Regions from separate parts of the Cedecea sp. B1(4) genome, predicted to be linked through region 1. Evidence: predicted binding sites of a transcription regulator. Region 1 holds the regulator's gene; each other region holds the start of a gene.
What was found. The regulator PhoB, encoded in region 1, activates phosphate uptake and scavenging genes when phosphate is short. The targets are predictions, from matches to a motif close to CTGTCATAAAACTGNCNNAT.
Positions count from the first base shown of each region.

Region 2: the regulator PhoB is predicted to act here: its motif matches at 1,925-1,944, upstream of uvrB (excinuclease ABC subunit UvrB).
Region 3: the regulator PhoB is predicted to act here: its motif matches at 2,287-2,306, upstream of glpT (glycerol-3-phosphate transporter).

Region 1 is NZ_JCAHMZ010000008.1:227,856-234,275, forward strand. It holds gene brnQ (branched-chain amino acid transporter carrier protein BrnQ) at 1-354, opposite strand, end outside; gene phoR (phosphate regulon sensor histidine kinase PhoR) at 780-2,087, opposite strand; gene phoB (phosphate response regulator transcription factor PhoB) at 2,110-2,799, opposite strand; gene sbcD (exonuclease subunit SbcD) at 2,999-4,216, shown strand; gene sbcC (exonuclease subunit SbcC) at 4,213-6,420, shown strand, end outside.
Region 2 is NZ_JCAHMZ010000014.1:26,744-33,163, forward strand. It holds gene ACR6JA_RS20945 (helix-turn-helix transcriptional regulator) at 165-683, shown strand; gene ACR6JA_RS20950 (ABC transporter ATP-binding protein) at 696-1,406, opposite strand; gene uvrB (excinuclease ABC subunit UvrB) at 2,198-4,213, shown strand; gene yvcK (uridine diphosphate-N-acetylglucosamine-binding protein YvcK) at 4,224-5,132, opposite strand; molybdenum cofactor riboswitch at 5,341-5,475, shown strand; gene moaA (GTP 3',8-cyclase MoaA) at 5,431-6,420, shown strand, end outside.
Region 3 is NZ_JCAHMZ010000004.1:411,081-417,500, forward strand. It holds gene glpB (glycerol-3-phosphate dehydrogenase subunit GlpB) at 1-551, opposite strand, end outside; gene glpA (anaerobic glycerol-3-phosphate dehydrogenase subunit A) at 548-2,158, opposite strand; gene glpT (glycerol-3-phosphate transporter) at 2,420-3,772, shown strand; gene glpQ (glycerophosphodiester phosphodiesterase) at 3,792-4,847, shown strand; gene yfaE (class I ribonucleotide reductase maintenance protein YfaE) at 4,890-5,144, opposite strand; gene nrdB (class Ia ribonucleoside-diphosphate reductase subunit beta) at 5,148-6,278, opposite strand; gene nrdA (class 1a ribonucleoside-diphosphate reductase subunit alpha) at 6,334-6,420, opposite strand, start outside.

The DNA.
Region 1 (6,420 bases):
GCCCATGCCGGTCAGCGGAGCAATCCCCACTTCAAAGGAAACGGTGGTGGTACGCGGCGTGGCAAACAGCGGCCCTACGGCCAGGTAGCAGACGGTCGCCAGCAAAATACCGGCGCGGCGGCCAATAGGCGAGCTAAGGCTGTCAATACCGCCGCCGACGCGGGCAATCGCCACGATAGTCAGAACGGGTAAACCTACCGCCGTGACCAAGAAGCCAAGCGCCGCCGTCCAGACGTGCTCGCCAGCCTGTAAGCCAACCATAGGAGGGAAAATAATGTTGCCCGCGCCCACAAACAGCGCAAAGGTCATAAAGCCCAGAGCGATGATGTCACGAGATTTCAAATGATAGGTCATAAAATAAAGCAGCCTGTGGATGTGTGGTGTTGAAAATGCTCAAATTTTTAAACCGACGCTCAGTCCAAATAACGTTCGGTAAAAACGCGGTTATTACCGGTAACGACAGCGGAATATGCTTCTCCGGATCGGTGGCGAAGAATAGTTAGTCGAATTACCACGCAATTTCAGTCGGTCTGGTAATAACAGGGGGGCAATTAAAACGCTTATAGCGTTTGAAGACAAGAAGGGATCGGGAAACCAGAAATATATCCTTTAAAAATACGCATAAGCAGTGAATAAAGTTGATTATACGCTTTTGTTATGGCTTATCATTCGGACAAAAAAGCACCAATTCAATATTCATCACTTAACGAGTGATGAAAATACAAACAAAAAGGCCAGAAAACTGGCCTGTGGAAAGTGTACTTGACGGTTACGGTGAATTAATGTGCAGCCACCGCTGACTCAGGGGCGATTAAGCGCTCGGGCAGGATGAACGAAAACGTCGAGCCCTGCCCCGGTACGCTTTCGATATCCAGCCGCGCATCATGATGGCTAAGGGCATGCTTCACGATGGCCAGCCCAAGCCCGCTGCCTCCGGTCTGCCGGGAACGCGCTTTGTCTACTCGGTAGAAACGCTCCGTCAGGCGCGGAATGTGCTCGGCGGAGATCCCCGGCCCGGTATCCTTCACGCTGAACGCTACGCCGTGAGGCAACCTGCGCCAGGTGACGGTGATGTGCGTCCCGGCAGGCGTGTGATTCACCGCGTTATACACCAGGTTAGAGATCGCACTGCGCAGCTGCTCTTCGTTACCGTAAACATGCAGCCCTGGCTCAACGTTAAAAGTGAGCGTTTGCTTCTGCTGGCTCAACGTCTGCGCCTCTCGTTCCACCACGCGCAGCATTAGCGGCACGTCGATTTTCTCATTCATCGACAGCGTGGGCGCGGCTTCGATGCGCGACAGCGTTAACAATTGCCTCACCAGCCCTTCCATGCGCGAAGTTTGCTCGCGCATGGTATGCAGCGCTTTATCCCGCAGCGGCCCTTCCAGAGCCTGATCCTGCATCATCTCCAGATAACCCTGTAACACGGTCAGCGGCGTGCGCAGCTCATGGCTAACGTTGGCAAAGAAATTGCGGCGAGCGCCTTCAAGCTGGTGCATCTGCGTGACGTCTCGCGCCACCATCAGCCACTGCCCGTCGGCGTAGGGCATCACGCGGAACTCAAGATGACGGCCATTGTTCAGTACCAGCGTCAGCGGGCGGCCAAACTGCTGCTTCGCCACGTATTGCGAGAATTCAGGGTAACGCAGCAGGTTGAGGATATTTTGGCCGCTGTCGTCCGGCCAGCGCAGGCCAAGCAGCTGTTGCGCCAGGCCGTTACACCAAAAAATGGTGCCTTCTTCGGTGGTCAGCACCACCGCATCGGGCAGCGATTCGGCTCCGCTTCGGAAGCGTTTGATCAGGTTGCCTAACTCTTTGCGGCGCTTTTTATTACGCAGCTGCATCTGGTGCAGCCCGTACAGCAGAGGTTCCCAGCTTCCCCGCCCGGGCGGCGGGGTCATGCTGCGGTCAACCCACAGCCACCAGGAGAGACGAAGTAAATTCCAGAAATGCCAGCTTAGCAGGGCGGTCACTGCCGCCAGTAAAAACCACGGCAGGTGGCCAAAAATCAATCCGAGAATTGCCGCTGGCATACAACAGAGCACCAGCTCCAGTACCAGCCTTTTCCATGACAGCCGTTCCAGCACGCGTCACGCTCCTGTCAGCATATTAAAAACGGGTTGAAAAACGATAACCCGTGCCGCGAACTGTTTGCACCATTTTGTCATGACCACTTGTTTCCAACGCTTTACGCAGGCGACGAATATGCACGTCTACGGTACGGTCTTCAACGTAAACGTTCGTTCCCCAAACGTTATTGAGCAGCTGTTCACGGCTGTAAACGCGCTCCGGGTGGGTCATAAAGAAGTGTAACAGCTTAAATTCAGTTGGCCCCATGTCGAGGGGATCTTCGCCGGTCATCACGCGGTGTGAGGACGGGTCAAGACTCAGCCCCTGCATCTCAATCACTTCTTCCACCGCCATCGGGGAAATACGGCGCATCACCGCTTTAATACGCGCCACCAGCTCTTTAGGCGAGAACGGCTTAGTGATGTAATCATCGGCACCGACTTCAAGGCCACGCACGCGATCTTCTTCTTCGCCACGCGCGGTCAGCATCATCACCGGGATTTCGCGGGTCAGCGCTTCGCGCTTCAGGTGCTTGATGAACTGGATCCCGGAACCGCCTGGCAGCATCCAGTCCAGCAGGATCAGGTCGGGGAAAGGTTCAATCAGCAGGTTAACCGCGCTGTCATAATCTTCCGCCTCTACCGACTGGAAGCCATTTTGCTCGAGCACAAAGCTCACCATTTCACGAATCGGAGCTTCATCTTCTACGACTAAAATGCGTCTCGCCATGATTTACCCTGTTGAAAAGAGACCATCTCTTATTAATTGTGCGCCAGTATGCGTCAGATTTGTGACAGATTTATGAAAAAGATGACGGCCAGATATTTCACCTTTTTGAATTATGACAGCCATGGATTTTTACTGACGGTTACGCTGCCAGCTCAATAGCTTATAATCGGTAATTCGCCTCTTTGCCATGGGACAGGTTATGCGCATTCTCCACACATCAGACTGGCACCTCGGCCAAAACTTCTATACCAAAAGCCGGGCTTCTGAACATCAGGCCTTTCTCGACTGGTTGTTAAACGCCGCAGTCGAACATCAGGTGGATGCGATCCTCGTCGCGGGAGATATCTTTGATACCGGCTCGCCGCCGAGCTACGCCCGTGAAATGTATAATCGTTTTGTCGTGCAGCTGCAGGGCACCGGCTGCCAGCTGGTGGTGCTGGCGGGGAATCACGATTCCGTAGCTACCCTGAATGAATCCCGCGAGCTGCTGGCCTGCCTGAACACCCGCGTCATTGCCAGCGCCCGCCATAACAAAGACGAACAGGCGCTGCTGCTCAACCAAAAAGACGGCACGCCGGGGGCGATTCTCTGCCCAATTCCTTTCCTGCGTCCTCGCGACATTCAAAGCAGCCAGGCGGGGCTGTCCGGCCATGAAAAACAGCGATCTTTAATGGAAGCCATCAGCGAACATTATCAGCAATGTTATGCCGCCGCCGTGGCGCTTCGCGGTGACCAGCCACTGCCGATTATTGCGACCGGGCACCTGACCACGGTAGGCGTCACGAAATCCGATGCGGTGCGTGACATTTATATTGGCACGCTGGATGCCTTCCCGGCGCAGCACTTCCCGCCCGCCGACTACATTGCGCTCGGGCACATTCATCGCGCGCAAAAAATTGGCGGCACGGAGCATATTCGCTACAGCGGCTCGCCGATTCCGCTGAGTTTCGACGAAACCGGCAAAGCAAAAACCGTTTTTCTGGTGACATTCAGCGGCGGAGCGCTAACCAGCGTCGAGCCTCTGGAAGTCCCCATCAGCCAGCCGCTGGCCATCGTGAAAGGGTCACTGAGTGAAATCGAGCAGCAGCTAGAGCAGTGGCGAAACGCGCCTGCTGAACCCAAAGTCTGGCTGGATATCGAAATCGCCACCGACGAATATCTGCACGACATGCAGCGTCAGGTGCAGGCGCTGACCGACGATTTGCCGGTCGAAGTTGTCCTGCTTCGCCGCAGCCGCGAACAGCGCGAGCGGGTGATTGCCAGCCAGCATAAAGAGACGCTGAGCGAGTTAAGCGTTGAAGAAGTTTTTGAGCGGCGGCTGAGTCAGGAAGAAACCAGCGAGGAGCGCGCCGCCAGGCTAAGAACGCTGTTTGCCCAAACCCTTTCAGATTTGCACCAGCAGGAGGAACAGGTATGAAGATCCTCAGCCTGCGGTTAAAAAACATTAACTCCCTGAAAGGCGAGTGGAAAATTGATTTCACCCAGGAACCTTTCGCCAGCAACGGGCTGTTTGCCATCACCGGCCCCACGGGCGCCGGCAAAACCACCCTGCTGGATGCCATTTGCCTGGCGCTGTACCACAAGACACCGCGCCTCAGCACCGTGTCGCAGTCGCAAAATGACTTGATGACCCGCGACACAGCAGAATGCCTGGCCGAAGTCGAGTTTGAGGTAAAAGGTACGGGCTACCGCGCCTTCTGGAGCCAGAACCGCGCCCGCAACGCGGCAAACGGCAATCTTCAGGCGCCGCGCGTGGAGCTGGCTCAAATCAGCGACGGCAAAATCCTGGCGGATAAAATCAAAGACAAGCTGGAGATTATCGCCGCGCTCACCGGGCTCGACTACGACCGTTTCACCCGCTCAATGATGCTCTCCCAGGGGCAGTTCGCCGCCTTTTTAAACGCCGATGCCAACGACCGCGCCTCGCTGCTTGAAGAGCTCACCGGCACGGAGATTTACGGCACCGTTTCCGCCGCGGTGTTTGAAAATCATAAGCAAATCAAAAGCCGCCTTGAAAACCTGCTGGCTCAGGCTTCCGGCGTCGCGCTACTAACCGCTGAGCAGCAACAGCAGCTTACCGAGAGTTTGCAGGCGCTCACTCTGGAAGAGAAAAAGCTGTCCAGGGAGCTCCAACGGCAGCAGCAACACCAGCAGTGGCTCACTCAGCTAGCCCGACTTTCTGCCGACAAAGCCCAAAAGCAACAGGCGCTGGACACAGCCAGCCAGGCGGTCAAAGACGCAGAGCCCATGCTGGCGAAACTGACCCGAGCTCTGCCCGCCGAAAAACTTCGCCCTGACTGGCAGCGGCTGCAGGAAAAGCAGCAGTCGCTGAAGCAAAACAGCGAGGCGGCGGAGAAAGTGAATACCCGCTTACATCAGCTTTCCGTCCGCCGGCAGCAAACCCGAATGCTGGCCGCCGAACAGGCTCAGCGGCTGAAGAGAGAAGCTCAGCAGGTCGAAGACTGGCTCGCAGCGAATGACCGTTATCGACTTTGGTCTGCCGAACTGACGGGCTGGCGCATGGCATTCACGCAGCAGCAGCGCGACGAAAAACAGCTTACCGAGCTAAAGCAGGCGCTCGAGGCCAGTCGGCAAAAGCTGCAGGCGCTGCCGGAGCCAAAGCTTAGCCTTTCTCCTGATGAAGTGAGCGCTCATTTACAGCAGATGCTGGCAACCCGGCCTGCCCGCCAGCTGTTGGCTACTTTGCAGCCGCAGTTTGCCACGCTGGAGAAACGCAAAACCGAGCAACAGCGCGAGCTTGTCGAGCTGGATAAACAGATTGCCGAGCGAGACGTTGACCTGGGGAAAAAGCGCCAGCAGTACAAAGACAAACGCCAGCACGAAGCGGATCTGGAAAAAGTCGTCGAACAGGAAAAGCGCATCCAAAGCCTTGAAGCCGAGCGCGCACGCCTGCAGCCTGACTCGCCGTGTCCGCTTTGCGGCTCAACCCAACACCCGGCTGTAGAGGCGTATAAGGCTCTCGAACCTGGGGAGCACCAACAGCGCCTGGCCGCTCTTAAGCAAGAAGTGGCTAAACTCGCAGAGCTTGGCTTTGCCCTTAAAGGTCAGCTTGATACCCAGCGCCAGCAGCGCGAAAAACTGGCACAGGCCAGCACCGCCATCGAGGCAGAAAAAACTGTACTGTCAGCCCGCTGGCAGCAGCAGTGCGCGGAACTCGCTATCGCTTTAACACCTCAGGACGATCTCAGCGCGTGGCTTGAAGAGCAGGAACAGCGCGAGCAACAACTGCGCCAGCTCGGCGAGCGGCAGGCGCTGGAGGCGCAATATCAGCGCGATAACCAGCAGCATGAGAAACTGCACGGAGACTTTGTGGCGCAGCGCGCTTCACTACAAGCGGGGCTGGAGCAGGCCGGTCTCCAGCATCCTGAGCCTGGCGAAGAGCAAACCTGGCTTGAGGCTCGCCAAAGGGAATCTCAGCAATGGCAGCACCAGCAGGACAAACTGCCGCAGCTTCGCCAGCAGCTCTCCACTCTCGACATGTTGCTCTCAACCCTTGCGGACGATGGCTCCGCCCCGCAGCCGCTGGATGAACTCGAGCATGAGGCGGCGCTGAAAAACTGGCAAGCGCTGCATAACGATTGCAACCTGCTGGAAGGGCAG
Region 2 (6,420 bases), on a different contig from region 1:
GCCCCTGGAACGATAAAACATGCCGGTGCGGCGAGTTTTGTATCAGCTGTGTCTGGAGCACGCCTCGCAACGCAGAGAACCATGCCAGACAAATTCGCAGGCTTGTGGATGGATGCGCCAATAGGGCATCACGTAGCGTCCTGCATTAACAAGGAGAAGGCTCCATGGCGGAATATACGTTCACGCTTGTTTTTACTCTACCTGAAGGGAAAAAAGATCCGGAGAAGTGGGTTGCTGCGCTGGGCGCAGGAGGGTGTGATGATGCCCTTGTTGGCATCGGTGTGACGGGGCGTGTTGCTCTGAATTTCATCCGCGAGGCCGACACAGCAGAAGAAGCCTTACTGAGCGCGCTGAAGGACGTTTCAGGCACTATTCAAGGCGCGTTATTGGTTGAAGCTGCCCCTGATTTAGTGGGGTTGAGTGACATCGCGGAACTGTTAGGCGTGTCCCGGCAGTATATTCGCAAAGTTATGGTTTCCCGGGAGGCGTTTCCAGCGCCAGTACATGACGGGAAAACAGCACTATGGAATCTCGACGCGGTTTTACGCTGGATGAACAGCTCTGGCGTGAAGCCCATACCTTCGCCTTTGTTGGATATCGCGAAAGTGACGCGGCAGTGCAACCTGCATCGGGCGATGACGGAGCTCAACCCGGTTTTTCAGGAAAAATTGAAAAATTTGTAGTAGAGACTGCGTTCAGGGATCTAACCAGCCCGCCACGAGCTTGTCGTCCAGCTGGGAGACATTCCCTTGCGCGACATTTCGGCCTTTATGCAACAGGCAAAACTTGTCTGCAACCCGGCGTATAAAAGGCAGCCGCTGTTCGACCAGTAAAATGGTCAGGCCGAAGTCGCGGTTTAAGCGACGGATGAGGTTGCCCATTTCTGTGATAAAGCGGTGCCCTCCGCCGAGAGTGGGTTCATCCAGTATCAGCAGCCTTGGCTCTAAAACCAATGCCCGGGCAAGCGCTAACTGTTGCTGCATATCCCCGCTAAGTTCGCCGCTTTTTACCTGCCGCAGGCTATAGAGCTCGGGAAAAAGGTCATCAATCAGCGCAGGAATGACCCGGGGTCGATGATGACCCGCCATCATCGCTATCTGAAGATTTTCCTCAACGCTAAGCTGGGAGAAGATGCGCCTGTCCTGGGGAACGTAGCCGATCCCAAGCGCAGTTCTGCGCTCCACGGGTTTATTCACCAGGTCTTCAGGCGGCTGTCCCGCCTGTTGCCACAGCATACTGCCGCTTTGTACTGGCAAATAGCCGGTAATGCAGTTTACGAGCGTGGTTTTGCCCTGGCCTGGTGCGCCAAGCACGCAGGTGCATTCTCCCGGGGTCAGCTCGAGGTCGAGGTTCCACAGTATGTGGTGGTCACCGTAAAACTGATTAACAGCACGTAAGCTAAGCATGGCTCATCTCCTGGGTTAGGGAGTCGTTTCCCCCCTGGATATGCTGCAATTAGCTTGCCAGCTTGGTGATAATGCCTGAAAGCATCACGCTATTCAGGATAAAACTGAGTATCGGTTTCCTGAAAGGATAAAGCCGACGTGCAAGATGAGATCTTGCTGCACTCGACGGGTGCTAAAAAGTACGAATTTGGTGCAATAAAATGCCTTTTAACCTCAGGATATATCTCGATTTCGGGATCTTGCTCAATATGGCCGGGTATAGCGAAATCGAATGAATAAAAGCAAAAAAATTAGCGAAATTTTTTTTTCGCCCCTGGCACAGGAAGATCAGGGGTTTTTCCGAGTGGCTAAGCAAAAGGGCTTGCTGCAGTTATCCACCATTCCTGTGGATAACCTTGTGTATTAGAGTTAGAAAACTTGACGAAAGCGAGAGCGGGCGCGGCCTGCGGCCAAATTGGCGCGAAACCGGTCTTTGTGAAATATTCATTTGAATTCAAGTTGTTAAATAAAAGCAACAGCTGCAATAAAACTGTCAAACATTCGGGCAGAGGTATCCTTACCTCCCTTGACAAATGTTAAAAGGCGAAAAAATTTGGGGATAACCGGTCGCGGCTGGAGATTTATCTGGCGAAGGGGCAAATTCTGGGCAAACAAAGTGGCAAAAAGCAGTCGTTAGCAGGCGTAGCAAAAATGAGAACTGGTGTTTTATACAGTTTTTATACTGGCAAAAATCCCGCTGCCGGGTAAAATTACTCTCCGGCCCGCTCGTTTCTTCATCAGGTAGCCCGTTCATGAGTAAAGCGTTCAAACTGAATTCCGCATTTAAACCTTCTGGCGACCAGCCTGAAGCAATCCTTCGCCTGAAAGACGGGCTTGAAAACGGGCTGGCGCACCAGACGCTGCTGGGCGTAACGGGGTCGGGTAAAACCTTCACGGTAGCAAACGTGATTGCCGATCTTCAGCGCCCCACGATGGTACTGGCGCCAAATAAGACGCTGGCGGCGCAGCTTTACGGTGAAATGAAAGAGTTCTTCCCGGACAACGCCGTTGAGTTTTTTGTCTCTTACTACGATTACTATCAGCCTGAAGCATATGTGCCAAGCTCGGACACCTTCATTGAAAAAGATGCGTCGGTGAACGAACACATTGAGCAGATGCGTCTGTCGGCGACCAAAGCGTTGCTTGAGCGGCGGGACGTCATCGTGGTGGCATCCGTGTCGGCGATCTACGGTCTGGGTGACCCGGACCTGTACCTGAAGATGATGCTTCACCTGACGAAGGGTATGATCATCGATCAGCGGGCGATCCTGCGCCGTCTTACGGAGCTACAATACACCCGCAACGATCAGGCATTCCAGCGCGGTACGTTCCGTGTAAGAGGGGAGGTGGTCGATATCTTCCCGGCTGAATCAGACGATCTTGCGCTGCGTGTAGAGTTGTTCGACGAAGAGGTTGAAAGGCTGTCGCTGTTCGATCCACTGACCGGGCAAATCGATCAAACTATTCAGCGTTTTACTATTTACCCTAAATCGCACTACGTTACGCCGCGCGAGCGTATTGTGCAGGCGATGGAAGATATCAAAGTTGAGCTGGCCGAGCGCCGCAAGTTCCTGCTGGAGAATAACAAACTGCTGGAAGAGCAGCGTATTGCCCAGCGTACCCAGTTTGATCTCGAGATGATGAACGAGCTGGGTTATTGTTCGGGCATTGAAAACTACTCGCGCTTCCTCTCCGGGCGAGGGCCTGGCGAACCACCCCCAACGCTTTTTGACTATCTTCCGGCAGATGGCCTGCTGGTGGTGGATGAATCCCACGTCACTATTCCGCAAATTGGCGGCATGTATCGCGGCGACCGTGCCCGTAAAGAAACGCTGGTGGAATATGGTTTCCGCCTGCCGTCGGCGCTGGACAACCGCCCGTTAAAATTTGAAGAGTTTGAAGCGCTGGCCCCGCAGACCATCTACGTTTCAGCGACGCCGGGCAACTATGAGCTGGAAAAATCTGGCGAGGACATCGTTGACCAGGTTGTTCGTCCTACGGGACTGCTCGATCCGGTGATTGAAGTGCGTCCGGTGGCAACGCAGGTAGACGATTTGCTTTCTGAAATTCGTAAACGTGTGGCCATCAATGAACGCGTGCTGGTGACGACATTAACCAAGCGGATGGCGGAAGACCTGACCGAATATTTAGAGGAGCATGGTGAACGCGTACGCTATCTGCACTCGGATATCGACACCGTGGAGCGCATGGAGATTATCCGCGATTTGCGTCTCGGTGAATTTGACGTTCTGGTGGGGATCAACCTGCTGCGAGAAGGTCTTGATATGCCGGAAGTGTCGCTGGTTGCCATTCTGGATGCGGACAAAGAAGGTTTTCTGCGTTCCGAGCGCTCGCTTATTCAGACCATTGGCCGTGCGGCGCGTAACGTTAACGGTAAGGCGATTCTCTACGGCGATAAAATCACGCCGTCAATGGCCAAAGCGATTGGTGAAACCGAACGCCGCCGTGAGAAGCAGCAGCGCTACAACGAAGAAAATGGCATTACGCCGCAGGGCCTGAACAAACGAGTCGTGGACGTTCTGCAGCTTGGCGAAGGCATGGCGAAAACCAAAGGGCGGGTTAAAACCAAAGCACGCAGCGTGATTGAAGATGATGAAGTTTTGCTGACGCCGAAAGCGCTGCAGCAGAAAATTCATCAGCTTGAAACGAAGATGCTGGAACACGCGCAAAATCTGGAGTTTGAAGAGGCGGCGCAGATACGCGACCAGCTTCACAAGCTGCGCGAACTCTTTATCGCTGCCTCATAAGCGGCGAGGTTTACCCGAGCTGCTGCACGGCCTGTTCGAGGGCTGCCCGCAGCAGCTGGCGGTCGTGGCGATACCGAATGTCACTGGCTTCCAGCGGCTGTTGAATAACCAACCTGTCGCCCACTTCGCTGACGTCAACCTGTGGGCCAACCAGCACGGCATCGATAACGCGTTTTCCGATATGCTGTTCCATCAACTCAAGCTTTTGGCGCAGGGAAAGGCTGGCTGCGGCAGGGCTTAGCTCTTTGCCCAGGTTGCCGATATACACCATCGGCGCTGGCGTGCGGCGCAGCGCCTGATCCATCTCTTCAAGCAGCAAAATCGGCATCAGGCTGGTGTAAAAGCTGCCGGGGCCAATCAAAATTAAATCGGCTTCAGCGATGGCTTCTAAGGCTTCACGCGTGGCCGGGACTTTCGGGTAGACCGCCAGATCCTGCGGTGGATTGAGCAACTGGTCGATACTCACTTCGCCATACACGGCGTTGCCCTGGTCGTCGGTCGCCATTAAATCGACCGGATGCTCCGACATTGGAATCAGCTGCGCATCGACATTTAGCAGGTTGCGAATTAAATTGATTGCCTCCAGAGGGCGCACGCTGAGGTGATCCAGCGCCTTTAACATTAGATTTCCGAGGTTATGGCCTGAAAGTTCGCCGTTACCGCCAAAACGGTACTCAAACATTGTTGATGCCACGCTTGGTTCAGTGATCAACTGATTCAGGCAGTTGCGCATATCTCCCCAGGCAATCCCACCCTCAGAGCGTCGAATACGTCCGGTTGAGCCGCCGTTGTCGGTGGTGGTGACGATGCCGGTTAAACGTGAGCCGAGGGATGAAAGGGATGACATGACGCGACCCAGGCCGTGTCCACCGCCCAACGCGACAACCCGATCAAGATCTGCAAGCGTGCGATTACGCATAGAAAAGATAATCCTTAAGAGGCATACAGGCGCTTAAGGTAGCGTAAAAGCGCCAAAAAAACGATTCTTGCTCTGTGGATAATGATGCATATCAAAGTAAAAGTTAGCTTTTTAAGTACTCTGTAGCGAAATTAAGCAATCATCTCGTTATGTATGGATTTATATAGCGAAAACTGATATAGCGTGAAGCCAGATGTCGCGCTACTATCGCAGTAACACACACTCAAGCCATGGTACCTAAGTCATAAGATAAGGTGCCCTGGCCGCAGCCCCTGAGGTTGCCAGGGTGCAGGAAGAAATGACTGCATCTCCCGTATTTGGAAAGGTGTATTCAGTGTCCCAGCTTACCGATGCTTTTGCGCGTAAGTTCTATTACTTGCGCTTATCAATTACCGACGTCTGCAACTTTCGCTGCAGCTATTGCCTGCCCGACGGCTATAAGCCGCACGGCGTGGCCAATAAAAGCTTCCTCAAGGTCGATGAAATCCGTCGCGTTACCCGGGCTTTTGCTGCTCTGGGTACCGAAAAGGTGCGCCTGACAGGCGGGGAACCTTCTTTGCGCCGCGACTTTACCGAAATCATCGCCGCGGTGCGTGAAAACGCGTCGATTCGCCAGCTTGCGGTGACGACCAACGGCTATCGCCTGGCCCGGGATGTTAACGCCTGGCGTGATGCGGGGCTGACCGCCCTGAACGTTAGCGTCGACAGCCTGGACGCTCGTCAGTTTCATGCCATTACCGGCCAGGATAAATTTCGGCAGGTGATGGAAGGCATTGACGCGGCTTTCAGCGCGGGGTTTGAGCGAGTAAAAGTGAACACCGTGCTGATGCGCGACGTAAACCACAATCAGCTCGAGACTTTCCTTGCCTGGATCAAACCGCGCCCCATCCAGCTCCGCTTTATTGAGCTGATGGAAACCGGCGACGGCGGCTCGCTTTTCCGCAAACACCATATTTCCGGTAAAACCATTCGCGACCAGCTGCTTGAGCGCGGCTGGGTTCACCAATTGCGTCAGCGCAGCGATGGCCCTGCCCAGGTGTTCTGCCATCCCGACTACAAAGGCGAAATCGGGCTCATCATGCCGTATGAGAAAGATTTCTGTGCCAGCTGCAACCGGCTGCGAGTTTCGTCCGTCGGTAACCTGCACCTCTGCCTGTTTGGCGAGCAGGGAATTGCGCTGCGGGATCTGTTGGCGGATGACGCCCAGCAAAGCGAACTGGAGGGGCGTATCTCTTCCGCGCTGGCACAGAAAAAGCAAACCCATTTCCTGCATGACGGTAACACCGGC
Region 3 (6,420 bases), on a different contig from region 1:
CTTGGGTTGTTTCTCAGTACATCAAGCACCGGCAAGGTAAGCTCGGCGACGTGCACGTTACAGCCGGTGGCAGACAGTGAGCCTGCCACCAGCTCTGCCTGAAAATCCAGGAAGCCAGCAATATTAATTACCGTCATTTTTTGCCAGGGCAACGGCGCCTGCGGCACTTCCGGCGGGCTGAGCCAGCTGGCTCTTTGCTTGCCCAGCGGCGTGATTCTGAGGTGATTTTGGCGATGATGACCCACCAGCGGAATGCCAGCCCTGGCCAGCAGTTGCTCACACTCTGCAGCGAGCGCCAGCACACGCTCTTTGCCCATCAGGCTGTAGGGGTGCTGAGGCGCTTGCTCCGCCAGGTTTTCCAGCGCCGTCTCTGTCTGATTAACGGGAGTGCCGTCCGGTAACGTTGAAAGCAAATCCAGCGAACCAGAAGAGAAGTGCAGCGCGCTTTGCCCGCGGCTGACGATGGCGCATCGCTGGCCGCTTTCCGCCAGCTTTATGCCGGCTGTCAGCCCGGCCAGGCCGCTGCCGATGATAATCGTGTCAAATTTCATCCCTTTTCTCCGTTGTCCAGACCGCATAGCCCCTGATAAACCCAGGCGGTAAATTCGCTTTCTCGCAATGCATTTCCCCAGGCGACAGGGCGAACGCCCTTCCAGCGTTCGTTGAGGAAGTGAGAGAGTTGATCCAGCGATTGTGCAGGCGTAGTGAGCTGGAAGCGTTGCAGGAGACCGGCTGCCCGGCATGCGCACAGCTCGCCCTGGCAGGTGCCCATGCCAATGCGCGTTCTGCGGCGCAAATCTCCCAGGTTTTTTACGCCGAGGGCATCAATGGCATAGCGCACTTCGCCGGTGGTGACGGCTTCGCATTCGCATACCAGGCTGTTGCTGAGTCGGCTGTTATTGAGCAGCCGCGTTGCGCGGTCGCCGTGCCGCCAGACGGCGGAACCGCGAATTGTCGGTGGCAAGGAGATAACTTTCCCCAGCGTTTGTTCGGCCGTATGTTCGGAGCCCGGCAGTGACGCCGAGGCGGTGGAGCAGGGCCTGGTATTCCCTAAACGCTCGCAAACCAGGTCCGTTGCCCACTCCGCCATCAGACGATAGGTCATCAGTTTGCCGCCGGTAATGGTGATGAAGCCGTCCATGCCGTCGCGTTTCCCGTGGTCCAGCAGCACAATTCCACGGCTGACGCTGCGCCCGGTAGGATCGTTGTCGCTGGCAACCAGAGGCCTGACGCCAGCGTAGGCCCGAAGAATACGGGTTCGGCCAAGCACCGGAGCCAGTTTTTCCCCTTCACGAATCAGGGTGTCCACTTCATCCGGTGTGACGCACATGTTGTCGATTTGGTCGTAGTCGATATGCGTGGAGGTGGTGCCAATAAGCGAAATTGTATCGCCGGGCACCAGAATATCGGCGTCTGCCGGTTTACGGCAGCGGTTGATGACCATGTTGTTGATGCGGTGCCCGAGGATCAGTAACGCCCCTTTGGCCGGGAACATTTTTACGCTTAGATCGGCGTACTCTGCGATGTGCTGCCCCCAGATCCCTGCGGCATTTACCACCATTGGCGCCCGGAACTCGCCTGCCTGACGGGTAAGGTGGTTGAAGACGCGCACGCCGCAAACGCGTGAGCCTTCGCGAATCAGCCCGGTGATCTCGCAGCCCGTCAGCACTTCTGCGCCGTGTTCTTTGGCATCAAGCATGTTAGCGGCGGTGAGTCGGAATGGGTCGACCGTGCCATCCGGGACACGAACCGCGCCGAGAAGCGATGGGTTGGCGGACGGCTCAAGTCGTAATGCCTCCCGGGGATCCAACGCTTCTGCGGGAATACCGGCCTGGCGGCAGGCAGCGATAAACCCGCTTTGAAACGCCAGATCATCTTCCGGCAGGGTGATAAACAGGCCATCCGTGGGCTCTATACAGTGGCGGGCAATACGCCGCAGAATGCGGTTTTCTTCGATGCACTCTTTGGCAGATTCCCCGTCGGTGACCGCATAGCGTGAGCCGCTGTGAAGCAGGCCGTGATTACGGCCGGTGGCACCCGTTGCGATGTCGTGACGCTCAAGCAGCAGGACTTTCAGCCCGCGGCGGGCGCAGTCTCGCGCAATCCCGGCACCGGTCGCTCCTCCGCCGATGATTATCACGTCCGTTTCTCTGCTCACATGGCGCTCCTTTATCCCCTTTTTAATTACCGTTATTCAGCCACAAAGAAAGTGTGGAATGTTTGATTGCGAGCAAATTCGAGCAATAAACGAAAATTATTAATGGGAATATGCACTATTTCGCCTTTTTGTAATAAAAATGTAACATTGTGTGCGATGTTTCACAGTAAATACGCGCACAGATAACTACCATGCGCTCGCAAAAGAACATTTGGCAGGAGCCGTTTGCTCCCGCCGCAAATCCAGGCCACGGAGGCTCGTATGCTTAGTATCTTTAGACCTGCCGCGCACCAGGCGCGTTTGCCAAAGGAGCAGATAGACCCGACCTATCGCCGCCTACGCTGGCAAATCTTCATGGGTATCTTTTTTGGTTATGCCGCTTACTATCTGGTGAGGAAAAACTTTACCCTTGCGATGCCGTATCTGGTGGAGCAGGGCTTCTCCCGAGGCGATCTCGGTTTTGCACTTTCCGGGATTTCGATCGCTTACGGATTTTCGAAATTCATCATGGGCTCGGTCTCTGACCGCTCGAATCCGCGCGTATTTCTACCCGCCGGGCTGATTCTTGCCGCCGCCGTGATGCTGTTTATGGGCTTTGTGCCGTGGGCAACGTCCAGCATCGCGATTATGTTTGTGCTGCTGTTCGCCTGCGGCTGGTTCCAGGGCATGGGATGGCCGCCGTGCGGGCGCACCATGGTGCACTGGTGGTCGCAGAAGGAGCGTGGAGGCATTGTTTCCGTCTGGAACTGCGCCCATAACGTTGGCGGCGGTATTCCTCCGCTGCTGTTCCTGCTGGGGATGGCGTGGTTTAACGACTGGCATGCGGCGCTGTATATGCCCGCTTTCGCCGCCATTATTGTGGCAATTATTGCCTTCGGCTTGATGCGCGACACGCCTCAATCCTGCGGCCTGCCGCCAATTGAAGAGTACAAAAACGACTACCCGGACGATTACAGCGAGAAAGCGGAAGAAGAGCTGACGGCTAAGCAGATCTTCATGAAGTACGTCTTCCCGAACCGTCTGCTGTGGTACATCGCCATTGCCAACGTGTTTGTCTATTTGCTGCGTTACGGCATCCTGGACTGGTCGCCAACTTACCTGAAAGAAGTAAAACACTTCGCGCTGGATAAATCCTCGTGGGCCTACTTCCTTTATGAATATGCGGGTATTCCAGGCACGCTGTTGTGCGGCTGGATGTCGGATAAGGTGTTTAAAGGTAACCGCGGTGCGACAGGCGTGTTCTTCATGGTGCTGGTGACGATTGCCACCGTGGTTTACTGGCTCAACCCGCCGGGAAATCCGGGCGTGGATATGGCCTGTATGATTGTTATAGGCTTCCTGATTTACGGCCCGGTAATGCTGATTGGCCTGCATGCGCTTGAGCTTGCACCTAAGAAAGCGGCAGGGACGGCAGCGGGCTTTACCGGCCTGTTTGGTTACCTGGGCGGCTCGGTCGCGGCCAGCGCGATTGTCGGCTACACCGTGGACTTCTTCGGCTGGGACGGCGGCTTTATCGTGATGATAGGCGGCAGTATTTTGGCCGTGCTGTTGCTGATTGTGGTGATGATTGGCGAGCGCAAACACCACGATGAAAAAATGCTGAAAAACGGCTAAGGAAAACACCATGAAACTGATGGCAAAATCTTTACTGGCGGGTGTGGTACTGGTAGCGACCAGCAGCGTCTTCGCCCAGACCACGGACAAAATCGTAATTGCCCACCGGGGCGCCAGCGGCTATCTGCCTGAGCATACGTTACCGGCAAAAGCGATGGCCTATGCCCAGGGCGCGGATTACCTTGAGCAAGACCTGGTGATGACCAAAGACGACAGGCTGGTGGTGCTGCATGACCACTATCTGGACAGGGTGACCGACGTCGCGAAGCGTTTCCCGGATCGGGCGCGCAAAGACGGGCGCTACTACGCCATCGACTTTACGCTGGCGGAAATCAAGTCCCTGAAGTTCACCGAGGGCTTCGACATCGTTAACGGCAAGCAGGTGCAGACCTATCCGGGGCGTTTCCCAATGGGCAAATCCGACTTCCGGGTGCACACCTTTGAAGAAGAGATCGAGTTTGTTCAGGGGCTGAACCATTCCACCGGGAAGAACATCGGTATCTATCCTGAGATAAAAGCGCCGTGGTTCCACCATCAGGAAGGCAAAGATATCGCGGCAAAAACGCTTGAGGTGCTGAAGCAGTATGGTTACACCAGCAAGCAGGATAAGGTCTATCTTCAGTGCTTTGACGCCGCCGAGCTGAAGCGCATTAAACACGAGCTTGAGCCGAAGATGGGTATGAATCTTAACCTGGTGCAGCTTATCGCTTATACCGACTGGAATGAGACTCAGGAAAAACAGCCGGATGGCAAGTGGGTAAACTACAGCTACGACTGGATGTTTAAGCCTGGCGCGATGAAGCAGATTGCCCAATATGCCGACGGCATTGGCCCGGACTACCATATGCTGGTGGAGAAGGCGTCAACCAAAGGGAACGTGAAGCTCACCGAGATGGTGACCGAAGCACACGCCAGCAAATTGACCGTGCATCCTTATACGGTGAGGGCGGACGCGTTGCCGGACTACGTGAGCGATGTGAATCAGCTGTACGACGTGCTGTATAACCAGGCGGGCGTAGATGGGCTGTTTACCGACTTCCCGGACAAAGCCGTGCGGTTTCTTAATAAGCCGTAATCGCTAATGAAAAAGGCCGCATTTGCGGCCTTTTTTACATCACTACATCTCGAGTTCGATATCTCCCCGTGCTTTGCAGCAGCAGGGGAGAATTTCACCGGGCTGGATAAACGCCAGCGGCTCGGTCAGCCACTGAACTTCCCCCGCCAGCAGCTTAGTACGGCATGAACCGCAATAGCCTTCCCGGCACTGATACTCTACGCAGACTTTGTGTGACTCCAGCGCCGCCAATAGCGAAGGGTGTTCTTCTTCGCTCATCAACTGCGCGCCGGTAATGCTGAGCGTAATGCGGCCCATTATTTACAGCTGGAAGTTGCTCAGATCGTCGGTATCGACTTCCGAGTCAATCTGGCCCACCAGGTAGGAGCTGACTTCCACTTCCTGCGGCGCAACCTGTACGTTGTCGGATACCAGCCATGCGTTGATCCACGGAATTGGATTGGAGCGAGTCTGGAACGGCAGGTCAAGGCCCACGGCCTGCATGCGGATGTTGGTAATGTACTCCACATACTGGCAGAGGATGTCTTTGTTCATCCCAATCATGGAGCCGTCGCGGAACAGGTATTCGGCCCACTCTTTTTCCTGCTGGGCGGCCAGCACGAACAGGTCGTAGCATTCCTGACGACATTCAACGGCGATTTCCGCCATTTCAGGATCGTCTTCTCCGCTACGCAGCAGGTTCAGCATATGCTGGGTGCCGGTCAGGTGCAGGGCTTCGTCACGGGCGATCAGCTTGATGATTTTGGCGTTACCTTCCATCAGCTCGCGCTCGGCGAAGGCAAAGGAACAGGCAAAGCTCACATAGAAGCGAATTGCTTCCAGGGCGTTAACGCTCATCAGGCAGAGATACAACTGACGCTTCAGCGCACGCAGGTTCACGGTGACGGTTTTGCCGTTCACGTTGTGTGTGCCTTCGCCCAGCAGGTGCCAGTAGCTGGTCATCTCAATCAGGTCGTCATAGTAGCCAGAGATGTCTTTGGCGCGCTTGAGGATTTCCTGGTTGGTGACGATGTCGTCAAAGACGATCGCCGGATCGTTCACGATGTTGCGGATGATGTGGGTGTAAGAACGAGAGTGAATGGTCTCGCTAAACGCCCAGGTTTCAACCCACGTTTCCAGCTCAGGAATGGAGATCAGCGGCAACAGCGCGACGTTCGGGCTGCGGCCCTGGATGGAGTCCAGCAGCGTCTGATACTTCAGGTTGCTGATGAAGATGTGTTTCTCATGCTCCGGCAGCGCCTGGAAGTCGATGCGGTCGCGGGAGACGTCCACTTCTTCCGGGCGCCAGAAGAAGGAGAGCTGCTTTTCAATCAGCTTTTCGAAGATGTCGTATTTCTGCTGGTCGTAGCGCGCCACGTTAACCGACTGGCCAAAGAACATAGGCTCGGCGAGCTGATCGTTTTTCGTCTGTGAAAAAGTAGTGTAAGCCATGAGGTTAAATCCTGTAATACGTCGGAAAAATCCCCTCGTAAGAGGGGATTAAGCGTTAAATCTTACATGCGCCGCTTTCGCAGCCATCGTCCTGGATGGAAGGCGCCAGGTCATCCTGAGTGTCTTCCGCGCCGTCACGGGT